Regions from separate parts of the Pantoea sp. X-Soil-ISGK-421 genome, predicted to be linked through region 4. Evidence: riboswitches for the same ligand, from Rfam matches in the RefSeq annotation. Region 4 holds a riboswitch; each other region holds the start of a gene.
What was found. A riboswitch is a leader RNA that binds a small molecule or an ion and turns the genes downstream of it on or off. The one in region 4 is predicted to bind thiamine pyrophosphate.
Positions count from the first base shown of each region.

Region 1: it holds a riboswitch for thiamine pyrophosphate, as region 4 does, so the genes downstream of both, thiB (thiamine ABC transporter substrate binding subunit) here and AC6I8K_RS21755 (FAD-dependent oxidoreductase) in region 4, are expected to answer to the same signal.
Region 2: it holds a riboswitch for thiamine pyrophosphate, as region 4 does, so the genes downstream of both, thiM (hydroxyethylthiazole kinase) here and AC6I8K_RS21755 (FAD-dependent oxidoreductase) in region 4, are expected to answer to the same signal.
Region 3: it holds a riboswitch for thiamine pyrophosphate, as region 4 does, so the genes downstream of both, AC6I8K_RS19420 (LuxE/PaaK family acyltransferase) here and AC6I8K_RS21755 (FAD-dependent oxidoreductase) in region 4, are expected to answer to the same signal.

Region 1 covers NZ_AP035979.1:736,778-742,537, forward strand. The annotation lists gene thiQ (thiamine ABC transporter ATP-binding protein ThiQ) at 1-549, opposite strand, end outside; gene thiP (thiamine/thiamine pyrophosphate ABC transporter permease ThiP) at 533-2,119, opposite strand; gene thiB (thiamine ABC transporter substrate binding subunit) at 2,119-3,105, opposite strand; TPP riboswitch at 3,152-3,247, opposite strand; gene sgrR (HTH-type transcriptional regulator SgrR) at 3,385-5,046, opposite strand; gene AC6I8K_RS03315 (MFS transporter) at 5,301-5,760, shown strand, end outside.
Region 2 covers NZ_AP035979.1:2,669,033-2,674,792, forward strand. The annotation lists gene AC6I8K_RS12430 (GntR family transcriptional regulator) at 1-224, shown strand, start outside; gene fbaB (class I fructose-bisphosphate aldolase) at 367-1,419, opposite strand; gene thiD (bifunctional hydroxymethylpyrimidine kinase/phosphomethylpyrimidine kinase) at 1,567-2,367, opposite strand; gene thiM (hydroxyethylthiazole kinase) at 2,364-3,149, opposite strand; TPP riboswitch at 3,183-3,277, opposite strand; gene AC6I8K_RS12450 (hypothetical protein) at 3,501-3,704, shown strand; gene ahpF (alkyl hydroperoxide reductase subunit F) at 3,773-5,341, opposite strand; gene ahpC (alkyl hydroperoxide reductase subunit C) at 5,413-5,760, opposite strand, start outside.
Region 3 covers NZ_AP035980.1:135,845-141,604, reverse strand. The annotation lists gene AC6I8K_RS19425 (acyl-CoA reductase) at 1-937, opposite strand, end outside; gene AC6I8K_RS19420 (LuxE/PaaK family acyltransferase) at 934-2,016, opposite strand; TPP riboswitch at 2,118-2,245, opposite strand; gene AC6I8K_RS19415 (DksA/TraR family C4-type zinc finger protein) at 2,381-2,647, shown strand; gene AC6I8K_RS19410 (YgdI/YgdR family lipoprotein) at 2,732-2,965, shown strand; gene AC6I8K_RS19405 (YgdI/YgdR family lipoprotein) at 2,993-3,223, shown strand; gene AC6I8K_RS19400 (cation-transporting P-type ATPase) at 3,466-5,760, opposite strand, start outside.
Region 4 covers NZ_AP035980.1:666,226-671,985, reverse strand. The annotation lists gene AC6I8K_RS21775 (LysR family transcriptional regulator) at 1-490, opposite strand, end outside; gene AC6I8K_RS21770 (pirin family protein) at 613-1,338, shown strand; gene AC6I8K_RS21765 (MFS transporter) at 1,526-2,839, shown strand; gene AC6I8K_RS21760 (6,7-dimethyl-8-ribityllumazine synthase) at 2,934-3,371, opposite strand; TPP riboswitch at 3,624-3,743, shown strand; gene AC6I8K_RS21755 (FAD-dependent oxidoreductase) at 3,873-4,817, shown strand; gene thiS (sulfur carrier protein ThiS) at 4,801-4,998, shown strand; gene AC6I8K_RS21745 (thiazole synthase) at 5,002-5,760, shown strand.

The sequences.
Region 1 (5,760 bases), on a different replicon from region 4:
CAAGGTGATGTTGCGGCTTTCGCACACCGAACGCACCAACTGGAGCATCTCACCACGCAGCGCCGGATCGAGCGCGGAAAAGGGCTCATCCAGCAGTAAAATCGGCTGATTGCGCAACAGGCAACGCGCCAACGCCACGCGCTGACGCTGACCGCCGGAGAGCTGACCCGGCAAACGCGCTAGCATCGGCTGCAGGCCGGTTTGTTCTGCGATGTCGGCCAGCTGCTGCTGCTGATCGCGCGTCAGTTTCAGGCCCGGATGTAAACCCAACGCCATGTTTTGCTGCACCGTCAGATGCGGAAAAAGATTGTTCTCCTGAAACAGCATCGACACCGGCCGCGCTGATGGCACGCTGTGCGTATGATCAACGCCGTTCATCACCAGCGCGCCTTGATTGATCGGCAAAAAGCCGCCAATCAGGCTCAGCAAGGTGCTTTTGCCTGCGCCGCTCGGGCCGAGGATCGCCAGACGTTCACCCGCCTGCGCCGTAAAACTGAAGCGCATCGGCAGATGCTGATAAAGGTAAGTGAGGTTATTCAGTGTCAGCATGGCGGCCCGGTAATTTTTCCATCAGTGTAAAGAGGAGCAAGCAGAGTAACAGTAGCAGCAGCGCGGTGACGGCACCGTCCGCGCCGCGATAGGCGCCAATCTGCTGGAACAGATAGAAGGGCAGCGTGCGAAAATCGGCGCTGCCAAACAGCGCGACAACGCCGAAATCACCGATCGACAATACGCAGGCAAACGCCAGCGCTTGAGCAAGTGGGCGTTTCAGCGCGCGCAATTCAATCAGTCGCAAGCGGTTGAAACCCGCGATGCCGAGTGAGGAACACAGCTGGCTGTATCGGGCGCTGATATCACGCATCGGATTCTCCAGCACTTTCATGGCGTAGGGAATGGCGATCAATGCGTTGGTGAAGATCACCAAGCCATCGGCGCGCTGTGGCAGCCCGATGGTGGCGTTGAACAGCAGGAAGAAACCGCTCGCTAGCACGATGCCCGGCATCGCCAGAATCAGCATGCCGCTCATTTCCATCGCCTGCGCGGCGATCATATTCTGCCGCTGACGCAGTTCGCGACTGCTCCAGAGCAGCATCATGGTCAGCACCACACAGAGCACCCCGGCACCCACGGCGATACGCAGCGAGGTAAAGGTGGCTTGCCAGAGCGCCGCTTGTTGTAGCGCACCGGCGACGCCGCCGCGCAAACCATCCACCACCACCGCTGCCAGCGGTGGTAACAGCAGCAGCAGCGCCAGGCCAATCAATACCGTATCGGCAACGCGCGCATGCCATGAATCCTGCGGATCGCGCCAGCCACGAATGCTTTGGCTTCCGGCGGGAATGGCTTTGCTAAAGCGCTGGCTCAGCAATACCAGTAGCAAGCAGCAGCCGAGCTGTAACATTGCCAGCAGCGCCGCGCGACCCGGATCGTAATCGAAATTCAGCGCCTGATAGATCGCCAGCTCCAGCGTGGTGGCCTGCGGACCGCCGCCCAACGCCAGCACCGTGGCGAAGCTGGCGAAACAGAGCATAAAGATCAGCGCCGCTGTGGGCAAAATCTGACGGCGTAGCCACGGCCACTCCAGCAAATGAAATAGATTCCAGCCGCGCAGGCCAAGTTGGGCGGCGACTTGCCGCTGCTCGCCGGGAATGCTCTCCAGCGCTTGCAACAGCAGGCGCGTCGCCAGCGGCAGGTTAAAGAAGACGTGCGCCAGCAGAATGCCCTGCAGGCCGTACGGCGAAAAGTGGTAGTCAAAGCCGAGGGCCGCGCACAGTTGCGCCAGCCAGCCGCTGCGACCGTAAACGCTAAGCAAGCCAAACACCGCCACCAGCACCGGTAGCACCAGCGTCATGGCGCACAGGCGCAGCAACAGATTGCGGCCAGGGAAACGGCGACGATAGAGCGCGCGTGCCAGCAGAATCGCGGGCAGCACCGACAGCAGCGCTGAGAGCAACGCCTGCTCAAACGAGAACAGCAGCACATGATGCAGATAGCTGTCGTCGAGCAGCGCGCGCCAGTCGGTGGCCGGTGCAACCATCACCAAGGCGCCAAACGCCAGCAGCGCTACCGCGCACAGCAATAGCGCGGTGAGCGAACCGGGAATTAACCAACCTGGCATTAGCGGCTAACGGCGCGTTGCCATGCGCTGATCCATGCGGCGCGATGGTCGGCCACGTCGGCTGGCGTGAATTGCAACGCTTTAGCGGGCACCTGTAGCGCTTGATAACCGGCAGGAAGATCGCTTTTGATGACGGGATACATCCAGTTGCCGGTGGGAATGGTCTGCTGGAAGGCAGGAGAAACCATAAACTGCATGAACTGCTGCGCCAGCTTGGGCTGTTTACTGCTGGCGAGTTGTGCGGCAACTTCCACCTGCAAATAGTGGCCTTCGCTGAATTCGGCCGCGGCGTAGTTCTCTTTCTTCTCTTCGATGATGTGATAAGCCGGAGACGTGGTGTAACTCAATACCAGATCGCCTTCGCCTTTCAGGAACAGACCGTAAGCTTCGCTCCAGCCTTTGGTAACGGTAACGGTTTTTTGTGCCAGCTTCTGCCATGCGTCAGGCGCGTTTTCGCCATAGACTTTCTGCATCCACAGCAACAGGCCAAGGCCCGGCGTGCTGGTACGTGGATCTTCATAGATCACGCGCCATTTTTCCGGGCTTTCGACCAGTTCTTTTAGGCTTTTGGGCGGATTCTTCAGCTTGTTTTTATCGTAGACGAAGGCAAAGTAGCCATAGTCGAACGGGATGAAGGTGTCGTTATGCCAGCCATCCGGCAGCTGCAAAGCGTGTGTATCGACGCTGCTTTTAGCAAACAGGCCGGTTTTCTCTGCCGCCTGCACCAGATTGTTATCCAGTCCCAGCACCACATCGGCTTTGCTGTTTTTGCCTTCCATTCGCACGCGATTGAGCAGTGACACGCCATCTTCCAGCGCCACGTACTTCAGCTCGCAGTCGCACTGCGCTTCGAAGGCTTTTTTCACCGCCGGGCCGGGACCCCAATCGGCAGAGAATGAATCGTAGGTGTAAACGGTCAGAATCGGTTTGGCTGCGAAAGCCGGTACAGCAACCAGCAGCAACACAGGCAGAACTTTGTTTAACACTTTGCGCTCCTTGAGGAGAAGATAAGTTGAGTCGCAAAGGATCTGAGGAGTGATACATCTCAAATCCCTACGCCGGTATTAGCCGGATCAGGTTCGACGGGTTTCTCTCAGCCCTGACATCAAGGCACCCCGTTGAGAACGGCTCATTCTAGTCATTTATAGGACAGCGTGAAAGGATCATGGGCCGGAAGTCTTGTTCCATTCTGCTCGGTGTGCATGAATGCGTACCCTACGAAACCGCGTTCTTTAAACGTAGGGTCGCCATTTATGGTCACCTATTTACAGCTCCGGCGGTGCAAACCAGGCCGATTTGAAATCAAACCAGCCGAGTGTATTCAGTCGCACGCCACGCATACTGCGTTGACCTTCCAGCAGCAGCCAATGATGAAAAAGAGGGTGCAGATAGTCGCTGTCGATCAATTGTTTGCTCCATTCAGCAAGGGGTAAATCTTTCTGCCGCCAGCGCGCCGCATCGCCTTGCCAATCAATCGGGATGCAGTGATGCATCAGCGGTAGCTCGAACAGTTGGGCGAATAGCGCGTACTCCAGCGGCAGGGTAAAGTTGACGCTGCCGAGCCAAATGTCACTTTCGCTTTTGCCTTCAAACCACACTTCGTAGCTCACCTCCCGCGTGATTAACTCCACACCGTGCTGTGCCAGCAGCGGGCGCAACGCGTTGGCGATGCCTTCATGCTCGACGTGATGGCTATACCAACTCAGCGTTAGTTGGGTTAATCCTGCCGGTTTGTCGGCAGGTGTGAGATCGCGGCGATGGTGCCAGCGCGGCAGCAGGCCATAGGCCGGGAACCAGTAACGCTGATAGCCAACGCCAGCATGATTTAATAAGGCGATGGGGTTGAACAGATAGCTCACCCAGCGGCGGAAATGCGCGTCGCGGCCCAAGGCAGAACGCTGATCGAACAGCAGAAAATAACAGCCTTCTTCCAGTCGACTCTCTTCCGATTTTTCATCCGCGGTTTCGCCCTGCAGTTTTACCCCGGCATACACCAGTTCATCGCTGATCTCGGGTAGCACCCAAATCGACACATCATCAATCAGCGCGCGATAGCCAAAATAGTCATCAAAGGCGGCAATTCTCAGCTGTGTCTGCTGATTACGCTCCACGCTGTAAGGCCCGGTGCCAATCGGCTGGCGAGAAAACTGACGTAGGGTCGGCCATTCGCGCGGTAGGATCATCGCGCTGACGCTTGCCAGCAGCCATGGTAACCAATCGTCGGGCTGACTAAGATGGATATCCAGCGTCCAGGGCGCGGGCGAATGCAGCTTTTCGATATGTGAAAACAGCGGCTGGCTGCGCACGCGTTCCAGTGAGGCAATGACATCGTCAATCTCCAGTTCACGGCCATGGTGAAAACGAATCGCCGGGCGTAGAAAGAAGCGCCAGTGCAGCGGTGAGGTTTGCTGCCAGTGATGCGCAATATCGGGCTCGATTTCCCCCTTTTCCTCATTTATACGCATCAGACCGTTGAAAATTTGCCTTGCCAGATGGGTTTCTGAACGGCGCAGCGGCGAACCGGGCAGTAGATTAGGCAGCGGACGATAATAAAGCACGCGCAGGATGTGTTTGCCTTGCCGAAAGCTACGGCCTAAATGTGCCGCGATCATCTGGCGCACCTGATTTTTATCGCCCACTAACTGTACTAGCTGATCGATACGATCCTGCTCCAGCAGATCCTCGGCACGCTGTTGCTGGAGTGCCAAGCCGGTGTAGCAGAAACTCAGCATTGAGCGCTTGCCACGTCCCGCTTCCGCCTGCCAAATCAGCCAGCCTTCACCTTGCATGGCGTTGAGCAGGTTACGCATATGCCGACGCGAGCAATGCAGCCGTTCGGCCAACGCGTTCAAGGTCGTTTCCTGATCCTGGCCCTGGCAGCTTTGCCATAAGCGGATGAATTGCTGTTGCAGACGTGCAGAGGACATAAAAGGGGAACTCCTTCTCAGAATCGCTCAGTTTTTCCTGCCTCATATTAGAGGCATACTGCCCGGCAATGGAAGAGCGGGAGGCATTCAGCAATGAATGGCGCTCTAACAGCGGTTCCGCCAATGTGGAACCTTTTCTGAGTAGGGTGCATTTTCACCGCCAGCAGCGCTTTATCTGCTGGCTTTTTTCGTTTTGCTGTAGAATCTTCTACCCTCTTTTCTCTACCCATTTTTAACCGCAAAGGGATTTCTGCATGAAATCGCTGTTAACGCGCCAACGCCGCGTCAATCCGGTCTATCTCTCATTTATGGCTGTGTCGTTTATGACCGGCGTGGCCGGTGCATTACAGGCACCGACGCTGAGCCTGTTCCTGACGCGCGAAGTACAGGTGAGCCCGTTCTGGGTGGGCTTGTTCTTTACCATCAATGCGATAGCGGGAATCGTGATCAGCCTGCTGATGGCGAAACGCTCCGATAATAAGGGCGATCGCCGCAACCTGATCCTGTTCTGCTGCCTGATGGCAACGCTGAATGCGCTGCTGTTTGCCTTCAATCGCCACTATTTAACGCTGGTGACGCTAGGCGTGTTTTTGTCTGCGCTGGCTAGCGTGTCGATTCCGCAGGTGTTCGCCCTCGCGCGTGAATATGCCGATCAGTCGGCGCGTGAAGTGGTGATGTTCAGCTCGGTGATGCGTGCGCAGTTGTCACTGGCGT
Region 2 (5,760 bases), on a different replicon from region 4:
CGGTGGAGAACATCAAAGCCACCATGGACCGCGTGCGTTTTCTGACGTTGAGCGAAGTGTCACCGCCGGAGCGTTTAATTCAGCAGCATGAAGATATCTATAGCGCGTTGAAAGCACATGATGTCGAGGCGGCTGAAACCGCGATGCGCCGCCATTTGCAGGAGATGATTATGACCATCACGCCGATTGCCGAGCGTAACAGCGAGTGGTTTGAAGCGCCTTAATTTGAGAGCTCGCCATTCATGGCGTAATGCAGCTCACTTAAGCAATTAATTGCCTGGTTATGCAGGTGCGCATGAATGCGCACCCTACGATAACCCAGCTCTGTGAACGTAGGGTCGCCATTCATGGCGACCTTTCTCACATTTAAGCGATGGTAACGTCTTTTGACAAATACACATCCTGCACCGCATTAATCAGCTGCACGCCCTCTTTCAACGACTTTTTAAACGCTTTACGCCCGAGAATTAGCCCCATGCCGCCAGCACGTTTGTTAATCACGGCGGTACGCACCGACTCCGCGATATCGGTTTCTCCGGCCGATGCACCGCCAGAGTTAATCAATCCCGCACGTCCCATATAGCAGTTCGCCAACTGGTAACGCACCAAATCAATCGGGTTTTCTGTGGTCAGTTTGCTATACACGCGTTCATCGGTATGACCAAATTTCACCGCGTTATAGCCACCGTTATTTTCCGCCATCTTCTGCTTAACGATATCCGCTCCGATGGTGGCCGCCAGATGGTTGGCCTGGCCGGTTAAATCGGCGCTGGCGTGATAATCAACGCCCTCTTTCTTGAAAGCATCATTACGCAGATAAGCCCACAATACCGTCACCATGCCCAGCTCATGCGCACGTTCAAAGGCTGCCGAGATCTCTTCGATCTGCCGACGCGATTGTTCAGAACCGAAGTAGATCGTTGCGCCAACCGCCACCGCGCCCAGATTGAACGCCTGCTCAACGCTGGCATACAACGTCTGATCGTATTGGGTGGGATAACTCAGGGTTTCGTTATGGTTCAGCTTCACCATAAACGGAATGCGATGCGCATAGCGGCGTGCCACCGAGGCCAGCACGCCATAGGTGGATGCCACGCAGTTACAGCCGGCTTCAATCGCCAGCTCAACAATATTCTTCGGATCGAAATAGGCCGGATTGGCGGCAAAGGAGGCGCCCGCTGAGTGCTCAACGCCCTGATCGACCGGCAGAATCGATAAATAGCCGGTGCCCGCCAGACGTCCGGTGTTGTACAGCGTTTGCATATTGCGTAATACGGTGGGAGAGCGATTGTTGTCGATCATGACGCGATCGACATAATCCGCGCCGGGTAAATAGAGGCTATCCGCTGGAAGAGTCATGCAGCGATGTTGAAGAAGGCTGTCCGCTTCTTTGCCCAATAACTGTTCGATGTCCGTCATGTTCGCTCCTGATAAATGGCTGGATTGGAACCGGCCGTTGCCGATTCGCCCCCAACAGCCTGGACCGGAATGCACCAGGCAGGCAAATTGCTGACTCCATTTTTCAGACGGATGCGCAATGAAAAAGCGGCAATCTGGCGTTACGCCCTACCACCACTGATGGAAATGGTGCACCGGCCCAATGCCTTTTCCTACTTCCAGCGAATCGGCGTGCAGCAGCGCTTGCTGCAGCCAGGCTTTGGCTTCTGCCACCGTCGTCACCCAATCATCATGACGCGGACGCAATGCGGCCAGCGCCGCCGACAGCGAACACCCCGTACCATGCGTGTGACGCGTGTTAACACGTGGCGCGGTAAAGCGCTGACGTCCGTCGCGGGTAATCAGCCAATCCGGGCTTTCGGCATCGCTAAGATGTCCGCCCTTCATCAGCACCGCTTCACAGCCAAGATCGAGCAGCGCATCGCCCTGCTGCAACATGGTTTTCTCATCCTGCGCCATCACGCGTCCCAACAGCGCGGCGGCTTCCGGCAGATTTGGCGTGATCAGCGACACCTGCGGCAGCAGCAATTCGCGCACGCTGGCTACCGCATCCGGCGACAGCAGCGCATCGCCGCTTTTGGCGATCATCACCGTATCCAGCACCACAAACGGCAAACGGGCCCGTTTTAGCCGCTCTGCCACTACTTCGACAATCGCGGTTTCTGACAGCATGCCAATCTTAGCGGCATCGATGCGCACATCATCCAGCACCGAATCGAGTTGTGCGCCAACGAAATCAGGTTCGATGCGATAGACCGACCGCACGCCGCAGGTGTTTTGTGCCACCAGCGCAGTGATAACGCTGGTGCCATAAGCGCCCAGCGCGGAAAAGGCTTTGAGGTCGGCCTGAATACCCGCGCCGCCGCTCGGATCGGTGCCAGCAATGGTTAACGCGTTGATGCGTTTCATGCATTCACCTCCAGCGTCCACAACGTATCAAGGAACGCGGCGACAAAACTGCCCGGCCCTTCGACTTTACGCGCGGCCAGCTCACCGGCCAGCGACATCACGCGGCAGGCCGCAGCGACATGTTGCAGGCGATCGCCCGGTAAGCTGCTAAAGGCGGCAACCACCGCCGACAGCGCGCAACCTGTGCCCACCACGCGCGTCATCAGCGGACTGCCACCGGGAATGGCCAGCGTTTGCACACCGTCAGTGACGTAATCGACTTCACCGGTAACCGCTACAACGGTTTGGTAATCACCTGCCAGTTGCTGGGCCGCACTTAGCGCAGCATCCGCATGATGCAGGCTGTCCACACCGCGTCCGCCGCTTGCCTGGTTCGCCAGGGCGAGAATTTCTGAAGCATTACCGCGAATCGCCGCCGGTTGCAGGCTCAGCAACTGTTGGCAGAAGGCGGTGCGCAGCGTTAATGCGCCGACCGCCACCGGATCCAGCGTCCACGGCGTGCCTGCGCTTTGCGCGGCTTGCACCGCCGCTAACATGGCATCACGACGATTGCGCGTTAGCGTGCCGACGTTAATCAATAACGCATCGGCAAAACCCGCAAATTGTGCCGCCTCTTCAGGATCGATCACCATCGCAGGCGAGGCTTGCAGCGCCAGCAGCACATTGGCAGTAAAGGTTTGCACCACGTCATTCGTCATGCAGTGCACCAGTGGCGCTTGCTGACGCAGCAGTTGCAGTGAGTGCGCGAGTTGCGCAGGGGAAAGAAGGTCAGGCTTTTTCATAAGGCTCCCAACCGGCGATCAAGAAGGCGAATGCGGTCAGGCATCTGACTTCCCTACGCTGGCATTATCCAGATCAGGTCAGCGGGTGTATCTCAGCCCTGTTTACAGGGGCACCCCGAGTCATAGCATGCAGGTGTTGCTTCATGCCGCAGACAGGATAATGGCAGCGTTGAAGCTTGTAAATCAGCCGATGTGATGAAAGTGGCGCTGTTGAGTGCCAATTAAAAACCAATCATTTGAGACAAGACTCATTTCAACTTGATAAATATCAAGCTCATTTTGCGCAAAAAACGGCCTAATAGCCCTCCGGATTTGAAGAGAAACCCCGCCCACTCGATTCCGGTAGCGATAATGAAATTAAAATTCTTCAGCTTTATTCCACATGCGCATAAATGGCACAACATCCAAATATCCCGCAAGGGCGCGATTTCTCCCACCGGCAGAACTTATTTTTCCACTCACATTGAAGCGCGTTGTAAACGATGCGGCGAATATCTGAACAAGGTGTATTACCGCGATATCAGTGATGCCGAAGCAAAACGCTGGTTGGGTTAGCAACATCCATATATAAAAAAAGCCCTGCAACACAGATTGCAGGGCTGTTGCGTGGCTATCGCAAAAACTTATTCAGCCGGTTTGGTACGAATCAAATAATCAAAGGCGCTGAGTGAGGCTTTCGCGCCTTCACCGCTGGCGATGATGATCTGCTTGTACGGCACCGTGGTGCAGTCGCCGGCCGCGAACACGCCTTTCAGGCTGGTTTCACACTTGGCATCAATGATGATTTCGCCCATTTTGGTGCGCTCAACCGCACCTTCCAGCCAGGTGGTATTTGGCAACAAACCAATCTGCACGAAGATACCGCTCAGCGCGATTTCGTGGCTGGTCTGGTTATTACGGTCGATGTACGTCAGGCTGGTGACTTTGCTGCCGTCGCCTTTCACTTCGGTGGTCTGTGCATTCAGAATCACATCGACGTTTTTCAGGCTGCGCAGTTTGTCTTGTAGCACTTTGTCGGCGCGCATTTCGCTGGCAAATTCCAGCAGCGTAACGTGCTCAACAATGCCTGCCAAATCGATAGCCGCTTCCACGCCAGAGTTACCGCCGCCAATGACCGCGGTGCGTTTGCCTTTAAACAGCGGACCGTCGCAGTGTGGGCAGTAAGTCACGCCCTTGGTGCGATACTGCTCTTCACCCGGCACGCCCATATTGCGCCAGCGTGCGCCGGTGGCAATGATGATGCTGCGAGATTTCAATACCGCGCCAGATGCCGTTTCAATCGCGTGCAGACCGCCCTCTTTCACCGCTGGAATCAGCTTGATGGCGCTCTGGGTATCAATCACATCCACGTCGTAATCATCAACGTGGGCACGCAGAGAACCGGCGAGCTTAGCGCCTTCAGTTTTCGGCACAGAGATATAGTTTTCGATATCTACGGTATCCAACACCTGGCCACCGAAACGCTCGCCCATCAGGCCAGTACGAATACCTTTACGTGCCGAGTAGATGGCCGCTGCTGCGCCCGCTGGGCCGCTGCCGACGATCAGCACTTCGTAGGCATCACGCTTATTCAGCTCTTCCGCCGCGCGCTTATCGGCATTGGTGTCCACTTTACCGACGATTTCCGCCAGGCTCAGACGACCCTGCCCGAACTCTTTACCGTTCAGGAACACGGCCGGCACGCCCATCACGTTGCGCTCGGTGATTTCGTTCTGGAACATACCGCCGTCAATCGCAGTATGGCTGATACGCGGGTTCAGCACCGCCATCAGGTTCAGCGCCTGTACCACGTCAGGACAGTTGTGGCACGACAGTGAATAATACGTTTCGAAGTGGAAGTCGCCTTCCAGCGCCACAACCTGATCCAGCAGGCTTTGCGCTTCTTTCGAAGGATGTCCACCGGTTTGCAGCAAGGCTAAAACCAGTGAAGTAAATTCGTGACCCATTGGCGAACCGGCAAAGCGCGGCCCACTGTTACGGCCTGGGTTGGTGATCAGGAAAGAGGGTTTACGAACCGGACGATCGTTCTCTTCACGGAAGCTGACTTTTTCTGACAAGCTCGCGATATCAGCCAGCAGAGTACGGATCTCTGTGGATTTAGCGCCATCATCCAATGTGGCAATCAACTCAACCGGTTTCGTTAGTTTCTCAAGGTAAGCCTTGAGTTGGGTTTTTAAATTGGTGTCGAGCATAGTGAGTTCCTGTCATGAAAATCGGGTGCCGTAGCACCCGATAGAGAAAGATCGAATGGCGTGATGTTGGCTTAGATTTTGCCAACCAGGTCCAGTGATGGAGCCAGTGTTGCTTCGCCTTCTTTCCATTTTGCCGGGCAAACTTCACCTGGGTGAGAAGCAACGTACTGAGCTGCTTTCACTTTACGGATCAGGTCAGATGCGTCACGGCCAATGCCTTCTGCGGTGATTTCAATCGCCTGGATGATGCCTTCCGGGTCAACGATGAAGGTACCGCGGTCTGCCAGACCTTCGTCTTCGCGCATGATTTCGAAGTTACGGGTCAGCGCGCCAGTTGGGTCACCGATCATCGCGTATTTGATTTTTGCGATGGTGTCAGAAGAACCGTGCCAGGCTTTGTGGGTAAAGTGCGTGTCGGT
Region 3 (5,760 bases), 530 kb from region 4:
ACTCATTTGGCGACACCTTACCGCCGCGTTCAACAAACAGCATCTGCGGCGAGTAGCAACCCGCCTGGTCGTAACACATCACGTCGTGAGCCACGCGACGCGCCAGTTCAGCGCCCTGCCGTGAATTCAGCGCTGAATTCGCCACTAGCCCAAAGCTGATTTTGTGGCCGTGTGGCAGAAAGCGGGTGGTGACAGGCAAACGCTGTTGGATCGCCGCCAGCGTTGAGTTTCCGCCATAAGCCACCACCGCATCGGGCTGGCGCAGCCACGTTGGCTCGGTTTGCGCATCGCCACCTTTCCACCACACTACTGCGATGCACTCGCCCAGTTTTGGGTCGATTTCCGCCAGCAATTGCGCGAACCAGCTCGCCATCAGTGGCTCATTGCCCGGCAGTTTGCCAATGGTGCCCGCTTTGACCAGCAGACCGCAGATCAAACTCCACAGCGGCAAACCGGGCACATTACCCGCCCAGATGTGCATCAATAGCTGCGGGCCAAATGCCCGCGCGAAACCGCCTTTAGGGCGCGGTTGGAAATCGTCGAGCATTTGAGGATCGGCGAAATCTTCCGCCAGAAAGCGTTTCAGCTGCGGCTGGCGGAAAGTTTTCAGGTAGCCGGTGAGGCCAAGGCGCACCATTTCGGCATCGTAACCGGTGATAATCGGCAGCAGCTTTTCAGCCTTGATACGTAACGGATGCTGGCGATCAAGTAGTCGCACTACCGCTTGATCAACGACGGCAATGATCTGCGCGACGCTTAGCTGGCAGAGGTAGGCGCGGGCGTTGGCGCGGATGCGCGCAGAAAGAGCGTTTATCTGCTCATCATTGAGTTGCGGAACGCAAACCTCAAGATTTTCGCCGTGATGGCTGAAATTCAGCGTGTGCCACTGCACGTCATCAATGGAAAGGCCCGGCAGATGACCGGCAATTTCTTTCACAGCGGAGCCCGCGCGCCGGCGAGAAACGCATCCATGGTCAATGAACAGCCTTTGGCATCAGCACCGGTCGCGCGTCCCAGCAGATGAAATCCGCCAGGCACGATCGCACCGGCATCTTCCGTTAACAGGGCGGAAACCGAGTTGAAATGCGCCAGATCGTGATGCACCAGCACGCCAATCTCGCCCTCCGGCACATCATCACCGGTAAGCGGATTGACCACACGCGTGCGGATCCAGTGCGGTCCTGATTTCACCGGCGGGCAGTGTTCATTCCCCGAGTCGTAGAATTGCGTGCTGATTTCGGTCATACCGTACATGTTGATGCAGTGTTGGCGCGGAATGCCGAATGCGGCGGCGAGCGATGCGTAGAATTCTTCCGCGCCCATTTCGCGTGACTGGCCCTTAAACCCGCCGGTATCCAGAATGCGACTGCCTGCAGGCAGCGAGAAGCGCCGCTGCTGGCGCTGCATTTCATCGAGCAGATGCACGAAGCTGTAGCTTGCACCCAGCAGCGCATACGGCTCGCCGCGAGCTTCGGTCTGCTCCAGCGCGTTGAACAGAAGTTCGGTTTCGAGACCCTGCTCGCCCACCATCACTGCACTGTCTGGCGTACCACATTCCTGTAGCGCCACATCGAGATAGGTAGCCAGCGAGGAGTTCGGCATCACCACCGGGTCCGGGAACAAAATGCCCATGCGGATACGTGCTCTGCCTGCCATAAAGCGGCGGCGGAAGTTGAGCAGCATTGAATGTTTCCACACTTCCAGCGTTGGGTGGTAGCTGCGCCCTTTTACCGTGCCGGTAGTGCCGCTGGTCATAAAAATGGCTGCCATTTCGTCGACGGGTCGGCAGCTGAGGGTCAAATCTTTAAAGGCGGTAATCGGAATGGCGGGAATATTGCGCCAGCTTTTCACCGTCAGGGGCGTGCGGCCACGCTGGATGGCGAAGCGGCGATAAGGTGGGTTATGGGTGAACTGGTAGGCGAAGATTTCAAGGGCCAGCTGGTTGAAATCGTCGTCTGAGGCATCTTCGCGCTGCAGGAATGCCAGCAGAGCCTGGATGATTTGGGTTTCGTTCATGTGCATAGCCACCTTTGCGATTGCGCAGAGACTCCCAGGCATCGCCTGAAGAGCGCGAACTGTCCGCTACAAAGCACAAAGAGGGAATCAGGGCGTACTGTCGCCCTGCGGTTCCGCATCCCTACGCCGGTATTAGCCGGATCAGGTTCGGAGGGTCACTACGTTGCCAGCGCAGACACGCCAGCCGGTAGAATCTCAGCCCCTTAACAGAGCACCCCTTGGAACAAGCCGCAGTCTAGGGTGGCGCCCGATGATGTGTCAACCCTGTTAAAAGTGGTGGCGATTAACGCAGTCATTCCCACCTGCCCGGCATTAATCGCGCCGTGTCTTATACTTTTCCTATACGTTTTTATGGAGGTGAAGTATGGCTGGCGGTTGGTCGGAAGACGGTGCGGTTCACAAACAAATTGATGCCACGGTTGATGATGCGGTAGCCCGCGCCCGCGAAAATCTCGGTCACGGCGAAAGCGCTGAGTTTTGCGATGAGTGCGGTGAACCGATCCCGGAAGCGCGTCGCGCGGCGTTAGCGGGCGTGCGTTATTGCGTGAACTGTCAAAGCAAGATGGATAAAAAACAGGCGGCGAACAGCGGTTACAATCGTCGCGGAAGTAAGGATAGCCAGTTGCGTTAATACCCCGCTTTCTGGCTGTTTCGGAAAAATGTTCTAAGCTATTTAGGTAGTTAAAACTTATTCCACTGAAAGGAACTCATCACGATGAAAAAAACAGTATTAGCAACCGCATTTCTTGGCACCTTTATGGCAATGACATTGTCAGCGTGTTCTTCTAATCAGGCCATTAAGACTACCGACGGACGCACTATCGTGACGTCTGGCAAGCCGCAAATCGACAGCGACACGGGCCTTGTTTCCTATAAGGATGCGCAAACCGGTAAAACTGAGCAGATCAATCGCGACAAGATTACCAACATGAGCGAACTGGATAATTAATATCCTTATAACTGTCTGGAGAGACTAATGAAAAAATCAATTTTGCTTTCTATTACTGCAGTGATTGCCCTGTCCGCACTGACCGGATGTACGCGTACTTCTTACGCTATCCACACCAATGATGGTCGCACCATCGTAACTGATGGCAAACCACAGGATGCGGAAACCGGCCTGCTGGGTTATGTGGATGCCAATGGCGTGAAGCAGCAAATGAATAAGAGTGACGTGAAAGAGATTTCAGAAATTCCTAAGAAATAATCTGACTGAATCCGCACCGCTGAAAGAGATTGTCCTTCCAGCGGTGCGGATTTAACGCCCTGATATGCCTGATTTAGCCATCGTTGCGCTGCAGTCCATCGATATACCTTTTACTCTCCCTCAGCACCTCAACAATGCGTTCAAGTTCCACTGGCGCGCCACTGCGTACCGGCATGCTGTTAGCCAGCCGATGCATGCGCAGCGGAATTTCTAACGTACAAGGAATATCTCTCAGCCAGCACTTAACCTGCTACACGCCATCCTCGCGTCAAACGCTTTTCTATCTCCACCAGCACAAAGATTCCGGCGCTTACCGCCAACGAAATCAGCCAGTATTTAAACGGCAGCGGCGTGGTGCCAAACAGCGTGTTCATCAGCGGAACATAAATAATCATCGCCTGTAGCGCGATAAGCACCACGGTGACCAGCCAGATACCCCGGTTTTTCAGCAAACCTGCATCCAGCGAGAACCCGTTACTGTTGCGGCAGTTCAGCATGTAAACCCACTGCGCGGTCACCAGCATCTGCAGCAACACGGTGCGGATAAACTCCGGCGTGTAGCCGCGCGGCTGCAGCCAGGCTTCCAGCACAAAGGCGCTAATTGAAATCAGCAGACCCACGAAGATCACGCGCCAGATGGCGTAACCATCCATCACCGGGCTGCGCGCGTTACGCGGCGGTCGGCGCATGATGTTGCGTTCTGCCGGTTCGAATGCCAGACCAAACGACAGCGTTGCTGAGGTCGCCATGTTCATCCACAAAATCTGCACCGGCGTCAGCGGCAGCAAGTTGCCCATCAGAATCGCAATGATGATCAGCAATCCCTGCGCGAGGTTGGTGGGCATGATAAACAGAATGGTTTTCTTCAGATTATCGTAGACGCGTCGGCCCTCTTTCACCGCCGCAGCGATAGTGGCGAAGTTGTCATCGGCGAGGATCATATCTGCCGCCTCTTTGGTCACTTCAGTGCCTTTAATGCCCATCGCGATACCGACATTGGCCTGCTTCAGTGCGGGCGCATCATTGACGCCATCACCGGTCATGCCAACGATCTCACCGCTGCTCTCCAGCGCTTTCACCAGACGCAACTTATGCTCGGGACTGGTACGAGCAAAGATGTCGTACTCGCGCGCGGCCACACCCAATTCGGCATCATCCATGTGCTCCAGCTGATAACCGGTGATGGCGGAGTCGCTGTTACCAATGCCCAACATCTGACCAATCGCCATCGCGGTTTCCGGGTGATCGCCGGTGATCATCTTCACGCGAATTCCGGCCTGCTGGCAGTCGCGAATGGCGCTGATGGCTTCCGGACGCGGCGGATCCATCATGCAGGCCAGTCCCAGCATCTGCATGCCGTGACGTAAATCATCGTGATCAATAGAGTGCTGCGCTTCCGGCAGCCAGCGCCACGCGGCGGCGACGGTGCGCAAGCCTTCGCTGGCGTAAGTGGTGATCGCCGCTTCCCAATAGCGGCGATCAATGACTTCCGCCTCTGTCGCTCCCTGCTGCTGCTGACACAGCGCAAGCAACACATCAGGCGCGCCGGTCATCAGCAAGCAAGGCTTGCCATCAATCAGGCAGCTTACCGCCATGTATTTGTAGGCCGAATCAAACGGCAGCTTGCTCAGGATCTGCACGTTGTCACTCTGAATGCCCGCCTTGGCGGCCAGCACTTTTAGCGCACCTTCGGTTGGGCCACCGACAATGCCCCAGTTGCCGTTGGCATCCTGACGCAGCTGGCTCTCGTTACAGATATCTACCACCTGCAAAAAACCCTGCATCAGCGCATCGGACTGCTGGCCGGCTTCAAGGGTAAACTCACCTTTAGGTTCATAGCTGTTGCCGCTGATGCGCCACTGGCTATTCGCCAGCACCACTGCTTTTACCGTCATTTCGTTCATGGTTAGCGTGCCGGTTTTATCCGAGCAGATCACCGTCATGGCGCCGAGCGTTTCGACAGTCGGCAGCTTACGAATGATGGCGTGATTGCGCGCCATCGACTGCACGCCGAGCGACAGAATGATCGAGATAATCGCCGGTAAGCCTTCCGGCACGGCTGCCACCGCGAGGCTGATCACCGACAACAGCAGCTCCGTCACCGCGATGTCACGCAGCAGATAACCAAACACGAACAGCGCCGCCATCATCAACATAATGATGCCGAAAATGGCTTTACCGAGTTTGTCGATCTGCACCAGCAACGGGGTTTTCGCCTCTTCAATCGCGGAGATCATCGCATTGATGTGGCCCAACTCCGTGTCGCCGCCGGTGGCGATCACCACGCCCAGCGCGGTACCCGAGCTGACGGTCGTGCCGGAATAGGCCAGGTTCAGGCGATCGCCGAGCGCTTTCTCGCCCTCCAGTGCCACGGTATTCTTAGATACCACCGTCGATTCACCGGTCAAAATCGCCTCTTCGACGCGCAGGTTATGCACTTCAAACAGACGCAAATCCGCCGGGATCTTATCGCCTGGGCGCAGCATGACCACATCGCCCACCACCAGATCCTGAGTGGCGACGGTAATCTGCTGGCC
Region 4 (5,760 bases):
TGACACGGCGAAACTCGCCCAACCGCTTAGCAATCAAACTGGAATCGGGCAGCGTGCCAATGCGAATCGCCATATCAAAACCTTCGCCCACCATATCAACGTGACGGTCTGCCAGTTCGACCTGAAACTGCAAGCCCGGATGCAGGCTGAGAAACTCGGCAACAAACGGCGACAAATGACTGATGCCAAACGACATCGGTACGCTCAAACGAAAGCTGCCTTGCAGCACCTGACGACGACCGGATACTGCCAGCTCGGCTTCCTGCACATCATCCAGAATACGCTGAGCATGCTGCGCAAACAGCTGGCCATTATCGGTCACCGACAACTTCCGCGTGTTGCGATTCAGCAGCCGCGCGCCGAGTGACTCCTCTAGTGCGGCAATGCGGCGACTGACATATTGCTTCGACAGCAGCAGCTGTTCGGCGGCGGCGGTGAAGTTACCCGCTTTGATTACAGCTACATAGATACGGAGATCTTCAATCTGCATATTGTCCACTTATCGGTGACAGTCATTGTCATGATGACGCATTGTTAGGCAAATCAGTTTACGTATACTTATCTGCAACGGGAAGGGCAATCGCCCCCCACAGCACATTTGAGGAGCAGACCATGATTGAACAACGCCTGTCAGAACAACGCGGAGTGGGTGACCACGGTTGGTTGAATTCGCATCATACCTTCTCTTTCGCCAGTTACTGGGACCCAAAGCAGACCGGTTTCTCTGATTTGCTGGTGATCAATGATGACCGCGTTGCCGCGGGACGTGGATTTGGTGCGCACCCGCACAACAATATGGAAATCATCTCCTATGTGCTGGAAGGCGCGCTGGAGCATAAAGATTCAATGGGCACCGGTTCGGTGATTGTGCCGGGCGACGTGCAGTTGATGAGCGCCGGTAGCGGCGTCACGCACAGCGAGTTTAACCACTCGAAAACGGATAAGGTCCACTTCCTGCAGATCTGGATTGTGCCCGGCGAACGTAACACGCAACCGGGTTATCAGCAGGTTTCCGTGCCAGAGAGTGACAAGCGTGGCCAGCTGCGTTTAATCATTTCGCCAAATGGTGATAACGGTTCACTGAGCGTGCATCAGGATATTCGTATTTATGCCGGACTGTTCGACGGTGTGGAGCAGCAGACCTTAACGCTGGATGCCGATCGCTACGCCTATATCCATGTGGCACGCGGCAGCATTGAAGTCAACGGTGTGGCGTTCAAAGAAGGTGACGGCGCCCGTGTTCGCAACGAAAGCGCGCTGCAGTTCGCTAATGGTAATGATGCGGAAGTGCTGGTGTTTGATTTGCGTCCACTGGAAGTGAATCATCCACAGCGTTAATGATTAAAAATAGTACAAAGAGCAGTGCGAGCCATCGCGCTGCTTTTTTTTATGCGCGATCACAGCGTATGTAACACTTTTTCTTAACATTAATTGCAGTGATTACGATCGCAATAATTATTTCCATACTCTCTTTAATAGTTAGCCAATGAACCTAAGCATCACGGCTTAACATGGAGAGGGCAGCATGCAAGAAAAAATTCCCGGAACGCGCTGGTATCGCGTCATCGCCCCAATTCTTATCACCTGCATTGTCTCATTCATGGATCGCGTCAATATCAGCTTTGCGCTGCCTGGCGGCATGGATCAGGATTTGGCAATCACCAGCCAAATGGCTGGCGTGGTGAGCGGCATCTTCTTTATTGGCTATCTGTTTTTACAGGTGCCGGGCGGACGTATCGCGGTCAATGGCAGCGGTAAACGCTTTATCGCCTGGTCGCTGGCCGCGTGGATGGTTGTCTCCATCGCCACCGGTTTTGTCACTAACCATTATCAGCTGCTGGCGCTGCGTTTCGTGCTGGGGATTTCCGAAGGCGGCATGCTGCCAGTGGTGTTAACCATGGTCAGCAACTGGTTCCCGGAAAAAGAGCTGGGGCGCGCCAACGCCTTTGTCATGATGTTCGCGCCGTTAGGCGGCATGTTCACCGCACCGATTTCCGGTTACATCATCAATGTGCTGGACTGGCGCTGGCTGTTTATTATTGAAGGCCTGCTTTCTGCCGTGGTGCTGCTGGTGTGGTGGCTGGTGATCGCCGATCGTCCAGAAGAGGCGCGCTGGTTACCGGCCCGTGAAAAAGAATATTTGTTGCGCGAACTGGCGCGCGAAAAAGCACTGCACCTGCAAAAGGAACCGGTTAGCAAAGCGCCGTTGAAAGCGGTGTTCCGCAACTCGGGCCTGATGAAGTTAGTGGCGCTCAACTTCTTTTATCAAACCGGTGATTACGGTTACACACTGTGGCTGCCAAGTATCCTGAAAAATCTCACCGGCACCAATATGGCGGGCGTCGGTCTGCTGGCGGCGATCCCCTTTGTCGCCACCGTGCTCGGCATCTACGCCATTTCATGGTTAAGCGATCGCACCGGTAAGCGCCGATTGTGGGTGATGGTGTCGCTGTTCTGCTTTGCCGCGGCATTGCTGGCTTCGGTGGTACTGCATGACAATGTGGTGGCGGCCTATATTGCGCTGGTGGTGTGCGGCTTCTTCCTCAAAGCGGCAACCAGCCCGTTCTGGTCGATTCCCGGACGAATTGCTGCGCCTGAAGTCGCGGGTAGCGCGCGTGGTGTCATCAATGGTTTGGGTAATCTGGGCGGATTCTGCGGACCGTATTTAGTCGGGATCATGACGCTGCTGTACAGCCAAAACGTGGCGATTTGCTGGCTGGCGGGGTCGCTGGTGATTGCCGGTATCTTTACGCTGTTACTGCCTAAAGCGTGCGATATCAATCCGTCTGAAACGCGCCGACAATTGAAGCGTAATCATTTGATGAGTGTGAAACATTGAGTGAGGCGAGGCTGGCACTATTCTGAATATTAACCAAAGAAAGTCATCATAAATAAAAAGGGAGCGCCTGATGAGGTGCTCCCTTTTTAATGATTCAGTCAATCGACAAATGGTGAATAGCCAGCACTGCGCGCGCCGCTTCTTTGCCTTTCTTAATGAAATGCTCGGTATAGAAGTTTTCGATAACATCAACCGGCTGGAAATTATGTGGCGTTAATGAAACGGAAAACACCGGCACGTTGGTGGTCAGCTGCACATTCATCAGGCCATCAACCACCGCAGCGGCAACAAAATCATGGCGATAGATACCGCCGTCCACCACCAGCGCGGCGCAGACAATCGCATCATACTTGCCGGTTTCGGCCAGACGCTTAGCCAGCAATGGCATTTCAAATGCGCCAGGCACTTCCAGCACTTTTAATTCCGCTTCAACGGATTGATCGGCTAATTCTTTTTCAAAACCTACCAGGGCGTTATGGACAATTTCTTTGTGCCAGCCGGCTTTAATAAATGCAATTTTAATATTGTTCATGGTTATTCCGACATCACCTGTATTTGTTCTTGCGCATAAAATAATGTGTTTGTATACCATATGTTACGCTGGTGATCCACCAAGTCCAGGTAGCGATAAATGCCTTCACGCTCGCCTGTGAGGATGTAAAAACCGCTGTCACAGCTGGCACATTCCGTAGCGGCGCGATTTATCGCGCAATAAATTACGCCGCTACGGAATGTGCGGTGACTGAATAGCGCACTTGACGGCGGCCAACGCCTGCAATACAAATAGACGCGTCGGGGGAGTCTCGCCAAAGAGACTGAGAGGCTAATTGCGCATTGCGCGGCTTAGCGACCCTTTGAACCTGACCCAGTTGATACTGGCGTAGGAAGACTGACAGTCTTTTTCATCGGGCTGTCTGGCGCTCAGGCAAGCTCGATGGTTGCGCCATTTCCCTTCTCCTGTATCTGCGGGTCTCAGCTAACACTGAGAGGCCGATGTGAATTCCCCCTTTTTGAACATCCTGGAACCGGCGCTGTGAGCCGCTGGAGCGTGCTCGGCTGCGGCGTGGCGGGCTTGTGCGTGGCAACCTTGCTGGCGGAACGCGGCGAAGACGTCGAGGTCATTGGCGATGAATCACGCCAACCGGCATCGTGGTTTGCTGGCGGCATGCTGGCGCCCTGGTGTGAAGCCGAAAGCGCGCCGCGCGACGTTATCACCCTTGGACAACATGCCGCCGCATGGTGGCAATCGCGCATCAGCAGCATTGAGCATCAGGGCACGTTAGTGGTTGCGCCACCGCGCGATAGCCAGGAACTCAACCGTTTCGCCTGCATGACCGAGCAGCATCACTGGATCGATCCTGCAGACATCGAACCGGCGCTGGAAGGACGCTTTGCGCGCGGACTGTTTTTCGCCCAGGAAGCGCACCTCGATCCGCGGCTGGCGCTGCAGGAGATGCGTGACACGCTGATCGCGCGCGGTGTGCCCTTCAACCGCACTGCACCGAGTGGACAGATTATCGATTGTCGCGGCATCCACGCCGCGCCTGAACTGCCGCGCCTGCGTGCGGTGCGCGGCGAGATGCTGATCCTGCACAGCGATGAAGTGCAGTTTTCCCGCCCGATTCGTCTGCTGCATCCGCGTTTTCCCTGCTATCTGGTGCCGCGTCGCGGCGGCCATTTCATGCTCGGCGCCACCATGATCGAAAGCGACGATGCCAGCGCCATCAGTGCGCGCGCCATGATGGAGCTGCTCAGCGCCGCATACGCGATCCATCCGGCCTTAGCCGAAGCGCGCGTGATTGAGAGCGGCAGCGGACTGCGTCCGGCCTATCCGGCAAATCTGCCGGAAATTCATTATCACAACCAAACCTTTTATCTCAACGGCCTGTATCGCCACGGTTTTCTGCTGGCACCGATGCTGGCTGAGCAGCTAATGCAGCGCCTTTTCGGGGAGCACTTAAATGAATATTCAGCTTAACGGCCGCGCCATCAGCACCCAGGCCAAGAGCCTGAGCGAATTGCTGATCGAGCAGCAAATTGATGTAGCCTGCGTTGCCACTGCCTTCAACGGGGCTTTTGTGCCAAAAAGCCAGTACGACACACAGCTGCTGGACGAAGGTTGTCAGCTCGAAGTGCTGTCACCGATGCAGGGAGGTTAAGCGATGTTCTACGATTTTGATCCACAATCTCGCTTCCTGCTCGGCACCGCCGGCTATCCTTCGCCCGCCATTTTGCAGCAGGCGGTTGCCGCCTCCGGCACCGACATCATTACCGTCAGTTTGCGGCGCGAAGGCGCGGCGGGGGCGGCTTTCCGCGAATTATTGACCGGCCTCAACATCCGCGTGTTACCGAATACCGCCGGTTGTCACACGGTGAAAGAAGCCGTCACCACCGCCCATATGGCGCGGGAACTGTTCAACACGGCGTGGATCAAACTGGAAGTCATTGGCCATGCCGACACGCTGCAGCCCGATCCTTTTGCGCTAGTAGAAGCAGCGCGCATCCTCACTGAAGACGGCTTTCAGGTGTTCCCGTATACCACCGAAGATCTGATCGTTGGCGAAAAGCTGCTGGCGGCCGGATGTGAATTGTTGATGCCGTGGGGCGCGCCGATCGGTTCCGGCCAGGGTTTGCGTAACATTGACGGCCTGCGCGCGATGCGTGCGTGGTTCAGCGATGTTCCGCTGATTATTGATGCGGGAATTGGCGCGCCGTCGCAGGCCGCGCAGGCGATGGAAATGGGTTTCGATGGCATCCTGCTCAATACCGCCGTCGCCAAAGCGGGCGACCCGATCGGCATGGCCAACGCCTTCCGCCTGGCGATTGAAGCCGGACAGGCCGCACGCCGCGCCGGATTGATGGAGAAGCGTGATATGGCGAGCGCGTCCACGCCGATCTTTGGCTTGGCCAACTTAAGTTGA